One region of the Bacillus mesophilum genome, then DNA from elsewhere that is predicted to be linked to it. Evidence: riboswitches for the same ligand, from Rfam matches in the RefSeq annotation. Region 1 holds a riboswitch; the other holds the start of a gene.
The links. A riboswitch is a leader RNA that binds a small molecule or an ion and turns the genes downstream of it on or off. The one in region 1 is predicted to bind FMN.

Region 1 (3,913 bases):
ACTTTTTTCTCCATTTACTTTCAGCTGATCAACCTGATCCTGCATTAAAGAAAGCAAAGGGGATACAATAACTACTTGTCCATTTAGCATATAACCTGGCAGCTGATAACAGAGTGATTTCCCTGTACCTGTTGGAAGCATAGCCAGCGTATTTTTCCCTGCTAAAAGAGCGGTAATCACTTCCCTTTGACCGCTTCTGAAATGGCTATAGCCAAAACGTTCTTTTAATACTTCTTCAATCATCATAATGAGTCACCAAATACCGCAAGTACTAACCTTATCTCAAAATACTGTGCATGCGGAACAATCGTTTTAATATGTTTTAGCTGTTTCGATGTTACTTTTTTTACTGCTTCTGCTATTTCGGCCACATTTTTATCCGAAACAAATCTTCCTATTTCAAAATCAGGCTTGTTGAGTGCAAGTTCGACAATATGGTCCTCTATTGTGTTTCTCTTTAGCTTTCTAAAAGTTGCTATTTCTTCAATTGTGAACCCCTGCTGCAATAATTCTTCCGTTCTTTGCGCAGAGATGGTCATCGTAAATTCAGTTTCAGCAGACTGTGTTACTTTATTCAGTAATGGCAATTGAACAGGTTTCTCTTTTATCACCGTGAGCATAGTATGCAGAATACTTTGAAACTGCAGCTCAAAATAATCCTGGTCCATTGAATACTGTAATGCTGCCTGTTCTTTCGTAAGACCAATTGTCTCCGCTCCAGTCAGCCTGCTGATCAAGAATTCCGGCTGTATACTAGAGCTATTTTCAAGACAGTCGACCAGTTCATTAAAGACTTTTTGGGCAAGATCTTGTCTGTCCATCTTCGTGTCCTGCAAAAATTGTTTAAGCCATAAATGTGTTTCTTTTTTACGCTGAATCGGCAAATATTTAGAATAGCTATGCATGAGGTTTGAAATGACCTGTACGAGTAATGATAGCCTTTCCCAAAATACAACAGATAGTTGATGATATTTCCAGCCGTTTAAGTTTAAAGGCAGCGGCTGCTTTTTTAATTGTTCCTTTAATGCCTCTCTGCCCAGGTCAGTAAGACGATACTGAGAAGGTTCATATTCTAAAATCCATTTTTCCTTTGTCATTTCTGCCAGGTGCTGATCAAATTCCAGCCTTGTCATAGAAGGATATACACGAAAAAATGGTGTGAGCTGAAAAAGAAAAGCATCTTGGATAGTTTGGGAGGATTTTTTGCCATTTAATAAATGGAAAACAGAATAGACGGTGCGTTCATCTGCTATTCGCTGGAGGCAATATAGGATAATGCTCTTTTTATAACACCCAAACATTGTATTGTATCCCCTTATCAAATTTCGTATAAATTAAAAAGTGAACAGTTATCTTTTAAACCGTTACGATCATTGTATCATGAAAGAAAAAGGGTTGTTTAATGTAAGCGTTTTATTCGTTTGCAAAACACGAAAACCCTACTGTGATAAGTATTCTCAACATCTTTTTATTGAAAAGTTGAAGTTTCAGTTTTACAATAGGAATGAGGGACGAGATTCTGCAGCGCGCAGAAGAACAAGATATATTTCTTTTTTTAATTCATTCAGGAGGTTTTTTTAAGATGGCTAAATATACAATCGTTGACAAAGATACATGTATCGCATGCGGGGCTTGCGGAGCTGCTGCTCCAGATATTTATGATTATGATGATGAAGGCATTGCCTTTGTTACATTAGATGATAACCAAGGTACGGTTGAAGTTCCTGATGTTCTTATGGACGATATGATGGATGCTTTTGAAGGCTGTCCTACTGATTCTATTAAAGTGGCAGATGATTCCTTTGAGGGAGATCCGCTTAAATACGAATAAAAAAGGTTTCTTCTAAAATCTCCTTTCACCTGAAAGGAGATTTTTCTTTTAATGCGTAAATAAAAAGAGCAGCTTCTAAGGCTGCTCTTTTTCATTTAAACGGCACTTTTAAGTGCATTTTGACTTTGTTTGGTTATCCATACACTCATTTTAGAGTAGATCAGCATAAATACGGCTGCAATTAATAATCCTTTGATGATATTAAAAGGAAGGATCCCCGTAACAACCATGGTCCGCATTTCAGGAGCAGACATCGCAGGAAAATTCAAAAAGAATGTGTACGCAGGAAGAATCACTATATAATTGAGTACACTCATCATAATCGCCATGATGATTGAGCCCGAGATCAGTCCAATTGTCATTCCTTTTTTCGATTTAAGACGATTGAAAATATAGTAAACGGGAAGAACAAATAAGATTCCTGCCAGAAAATTAGATATATGTCCTACAGGAACTCCAGTAGCACTTCCTGTCATAAAATAATCCAGAATATTTTTAAATAATTCAACCAAAATGCCGGCCAGCGGTCCAAAGATTAATGCAGCGATTAGTGCAGGAATATCACTGAAATCAATCATTAGAAAATTAGGAAATGGCGGCATCGGGAAGTTCAGCAGCATTAATACATATGCGATACTGCTCAGCATTCCAATTGCTACAAAAGCTTTTACATTCAATTTTTTCATTTTTTCCTCTCTCCTTTTTAGGCTATCTCTCCTAAAGAAGAAAGGTTCAGCAAAGTAAGCGGCATTAAAAAACCCCCAAGTATGTACTTGAGGGAGAAATAGGCACGCTTTAATAAACGCTCAAAATCCTGCATTTTTTGAACGCTTGCGGAACCTCCATCTTCTCCCATCCAGACTGTACTGTCGGCTTTGGAATCGCACCAAATCCTGCTTAATTTAACGTATGGCATGTGAGTGAAGTGCATCATCACACCATACAATCAGGCTCGCGGGCTTAAAGCATTGCGCTTATCACCGCCGGTCGGGAATTTCACCCTGCCCCGAAGATAGACCATATTAAATTATCATACAGATACATTATACTGAAGAATGATCCTTTTGTGAAGAAATAAATCTCAGCCCAAGTGTTTTAACTCTTTAAAGCGTTTCCTTTTTACATTAGTGCATAATTTAAATTGACAGACTATTGGCGTTCTTGTAAAATAGTCAAAAAAATCGCACTCTCCAGGGGGATCTTATGTATACCGTATTAGTTTCAGATGCAATAAGTGCTGAAGGACTCAAACCGCTTCTTGACATGCCTAATTTAGAAATTATTCAGAGGAAAAGTGATGATCCATCCGTTCGTCTTGAAAGCGTTGATGCTTTGCTTGTCAGGAGTGCAACTAAAGTTACTGAAGAGCTGTTGGAGCAAATGCCTAACTTGAAGATTATTGGCAGAGCAGGAGTAGGTGTAGACAATATTGATGTTCCGGCTGCAACTAAGAAAGGGATCGTTGTCGTCAATGCACCAGACGGCAATACAATCTCAACGGCGGAGCATACCTTTGCCATGATGGCTTCGTTAATGAGAAGGATTCCACAAGCTTATGTAAGCGTAAAAAACACAGAATGGAAACGCAGTACATTTGTTGGAACGGAGCTTCACGGTAAAACATTGGGAATTGTTGGGTTAGGCAGAATTGGAGCAGAGCTTGCTAAACGCGCCAAGGCTTTTGGCATGACGATCACGGTTTTTGATCCATTTTTAACGAAGGAACGTGCAGCTAAACTTGGCGTTGAATCCGCATCACTAGAGCATTTGCTTCAATCATCTGATATTATCACCGTACATACACCACTCACTCCAGAAACCAAAGGACTTATTAATTCTAAAAGCTTATCACTCACCAAGAAAGGCGTATATTTTCTAAATTGTGCACGCGGAGGTATTATTGATGAACTCGCTCTCGCTGACTATATTGGGAGCGGACATGTGGCAGGTGCAGCACTTGATGTTTTTGAATTAGAACCGCCCGGAGAGCACCCGCTTCTTAAATTTGATCAAGTCATTGCCACCCCTCACCTCGGGGCATCAACAAAAGAAGCTCAATTAAATGTAGCTACTCAAGTTGCA
Region 2 (3,913 bases), on a different contig from region 1:
GAACTGCAATATCATGCAAAGCCGGAAAGACCCGATCCGATTTTTGCTCGTCAGCTGCAAGAAGTGCTAGGCGGTCAATGGGGTGAAATCTCTGTAGCCATGCAATATTTATTTCAGGGCTGGAATGTTAGAGGAAATGGAAAATATAAAGACTTATTGATGGACACTGGCGCAGAAGAACTGGCGCATATTGAAATGCTTGCAACAATGATCGCACGCCTTCTGGACGGAGCACCTGTTGGCGATTTAGAAACAGCTGCAAAAGATCCGGTAATTGGTGCTATTTTAGGCGGTATGAACCCGCAGCATGCCATCGTTTCTGGATTGGGTGCGATGCCTGCAGATTCTATGGGTAACCGCTGGACAGCAAATTATATTATTGCCAGCGGTAACCTGCTGGCTGATTTTAGAATGAATTTAACAGCAGAGTCACAGGGACGTCTGCAGGTTTCAAGACTTTATGCTGCTACGAATGACCGCGGTGTTAAAGATATGCTTTCCTGGTTAATTGCTCGTGATACAATGCACCAAAATCAATGGCTTGCTGCTATTAAAGAATTGGAAGCAAAAGAAAATGTTGTCGTACCTAGTACATTCCCGCGTGAATTAGAAAAGCAGGAAGTTGCTTATACATTATTTAATTTTTCAGAAGGAAATGAAAGTGCAACAGGACGTTGGGCACAAGGTAAGAGCATGGATGGACTTGGAACATTTAACTATGTAGAAAACCCGGTCCCTCTTGCGAATAAACCGAAGTTAAAGCCTGCTCCAGAATATATTTTTGACACACCTCTGGCGGTTGTAAAAGGAAGAGATGAACAGATTCCACCAAATTTAATCTAATATAAGAGATGACCGCCTAATTGCAGATGGATGGCGGTTTTTTTGTATATGTATTATGCGGAGTTCAGATGAGAACCTTGGTGTGAGGGAATATTCTGACAGTTAGTAAAGTGAGTAAAAAAATATGTTTTTGTGAATATATGTGCTAAATTATAAACGTACATAGAAAACACTTCGGGGCAAGGTGGAAATCCTTACCGGCGGTGATCGAGCGTGCATGCCTCGTTAGTCCGTGACCCGGATTCCTTTGGATTCGGTGGAGCTGGTGTAAATCCGGCACCGACAGTGAAAGTCTGGATGGGAGAAGTTGTCTTTTATATGTACAATGCTCAGGTGAAATCTGCCCTCTTTTAGAGAAGCTTGTCTTTTCCGAATGGATATAAGATCAAGTTTTTATTTGCTATATGTTATTTGCAGAGGCTGGCCAAGAGACTATGGGAATTAGTTAAACAACTTTCTAAGTGTTTTTTTCAGTTGTTTCTATTTGCTGATCAGTTTATCTTTTGCAGAAGAAAAGGATGTGTCATTCTTCCTGCAAAAGTTTTCTTCAGTATGTCCCTTATCGTCATTTGTGCTCGCCATTTCTAATAGGAGGGGTGCGATTGAATGATGAATATTATATGAGAATAGCGCTTGATCTAGCGATAACTGCTGAGGGACAAACATCTCCAAACCCTCTTGTGGGTGCTGTTTGTGTGAAAGATGGCCAGATTATAGGTACTGGTGCGCATCTAAAAGCCGGGACACCACATGCAGAAGTCCATGCCATTACAATGGCGCATGATCATGCAAAAGGAGCAGATCTTTATGTCACCCTTGAACCGTGTGGACATAGAGGCAAAACACCTCCTTGTACAAATCTCATTATAAATAGCGGTATTCGCCGTGTTGTTATTGCCTGTATGGATCCGAATCCTTTAGTAAAAGGAAGAGGAATATCCCAGCTGAAACAAGCAGGAATTGAAGTAGTCACAGGCGTTTTAGAAAAAGAGGCAGCATTTTTAAACCGAGCATTTTTTCACTATATCCAATACGGTACTCCCTATGTCACCTTAAAAGCAGCCGCCACTCTCGATGGCCGGATTGCCGCATCATCAGGAGACAGCAAATGGATCACTTCCAAAGAAGCTAGGGAAGATGTCCATTATCTTCGCCATATCCATGATGCCATCTTAGTAGGTGCACAAACCGTTATTGCTGATAACCCTTTCCTCACCACCCGTTTGCCCCATGGTGGAAAGAATCCCATTCGAATTGTTTTAGACCGGCGCCTACAGACGCCAAATACAGCAAATGTCGTAACTGACGAAGCTGTAAAGACGATTATTTTTACACAAGTTCCTTTGGAAGAGCAAAATAAGAAATACGACTCTAATTTTGTTCATAAAGAAGTTATTCCGAAGTCGCAGGCTTTTTTACCGTCTGTATTAAAGTATTTAGGCGGTATTGGTGTGATGACGTTATTGGTAGAAGGGGGAAGCCGTGTTCATTCGAGTTTTATTGATGAGAACCTGGCGGACGAACTTTACTTATACCTTGCACCAAAACTTATTGGCAATGGAACTTCCTTTTTTAGCAGCGAAAAAAGAAACTGGATGAAAGATAGTGAGAATTTGTATATTTTGGATATGCAAACATTCGGACTGGATTTACGTCTGCATGCACAGTTTCAAAAGGAGGAATCTGCTTCTTGTTTACTGGAATAGTAGAAGAAATCGGTATCATTTCAGGCATTCATCATGAACAGGACGCAATGAAACTCACCGTTGAATGTGAGAAGGTGCTTGAAGATGTAAAGGTTGGTGACAGTATTGCCGTAAACGGAGTCTGCTTAACAGTTGCGTCATATGAAACCAATTCTTTCACTGCCGATCTAATGCCTGAAACGTTAAAATCTACTGCTCTTCATACCTTATATGTTGGCAATAGAGTGAATCTAGAACGAGCAATGCTAGCGAACAGCCGATTTGGCGGTCATATTGTATCAGGTCATATCGATGCAACTGGAAAAATTAATAGAATTAATCACAGAGGTAATGCTCTATATTTGGAAATTGGGATTGCAGAACAATGGCAGCGTTACTTCATACTAAAAGGTTCGGTTGCTGTTGACGGTACATCGCTAACCGTATTTGGTGTGCACGAAGACCACTTTGTTATTTCCCTTATACCAACAACACAGATGGACTCTATATTAGGATCTAAGCAAGTGGGTGACCTCGTAAATATTGAATGTGATATGTTAGCCAAATATACGGAAAAACTGCTTCGTTATGAAAATACAACAACTACTAATCTGACAGCTGAAATGCTGACAAGAAATGGCTTTTTATAAAAAGGAGTGCGGACGCATGTATGCTTCAGTGGAAAAAGCAATAGAAGAGCTAAAGAAGGGGAAGGCCATCATTGTCGTGGATGATGAACAGCGCGAGAATGAAGGTGATTTTATCGCACTTGGTGAATTTGCAACACCTGAAATGATCAATTTTATGGCAACAGAGGGTAAAGGGCTTATTTGTGTTCCAATTACTGAAGAAAAGGCAGAGCAGCTTGAATTGCCTTTAATGACAGCACAAAATACAGATTCTCATGGAACAGCCTTTACGATTAGCATTGATCATTCTTCTAGCCATACAGGCATTTCTGCATTTGAACGTTCTGAAACCGTCCAAAAAATGATGGAAACTTCTGCTGCGGCGAAAGATTTTAAAAAACCAGGTCATATTTTCCCGCTTATTGCCCAAACAGGAGGCGTATTAAAACGGGCAGGGCACACAGAGGCCGCTGTTGATTTAGCCAGATTAGCCGGCTCTGAACCTGTTGGTGTTATTTGCGAAATAATGAATAGAGATGGCACGATGGCGAGAGGACCACAGCTTAAAGATATGGCTGAGAAGTTTAATTTGGTGATTTTAACAATTAAAGAATTGATCGCTTATCGCCGTCAAAAAGAGCAGTTAATTGAAAAAGTGGTGGAGATTTCTTTGCCAACCGATTTCGGTTTGTTCAGAGCGGTGACATTTACAGAAGTTCTGACAGGACAAGAGCATATTGCACTTGTCAAAGGAGA

Region 2: another riboswitch for FMN. It lies ahead of ribD (bifunctional diaminohydroxyphosphoribosylaminopyrimidine deaminase/5-amino-6-(5-phosphoribosylamino)uracil reductase RibD); the one in region 1 lies ahead of F7732_RS06430 (ECF transporter S component).

Annotation. Positions count from the first base shown of each region.
Region 1 covers NZ_WBOT01000002.1:311,699-315,611, forward strand. The annotation lists gene F7732_RS06415 (RecQ family ATP-dependent DNA helicase) at 1-246, opposite strand, end outside; gene F7732_RS06420 (YpbB family protein) at 243-1,301, opposite strand; gene F7732_RS06425 (ferredoxin) at 1,583-1,831, shown strand; gene F7732_RS06430 (ECF transporter S component) at 1,927-2,517, opposite strand; FMN riboswitch at 2,672-2,849, opposite strand; gene serA (phosphoglycerate dehydrogenase) at 3,035-3,913, shown strand, end outside.
Region 2 covers NZ_WBOT01000003.1:698,977-702,889, forward strand. The annotation lists gene F7732_RS13100 (manganese catalase) at 1-843, shown strand, start outside; FMN riboswitch at 1,010-1,156, shown strand; gene ribD (bifunctional diaminohydroxyphosphoribosylaminopyrimidine deaminase/5-amino-6-(5-phosphoribosylamino)uracil reductase RibD) at 1,446-2,549, shown strand; gene ribE (riboflavin synthase) at 2,534-3,178, shown strand; gene F7732_RS13115 (bifunctional 3,4-dihydroxy-2-butanone-4-phosphate synthase/GTP cyclohydrolase II) at 3,195-3,913, shown strand, end outside.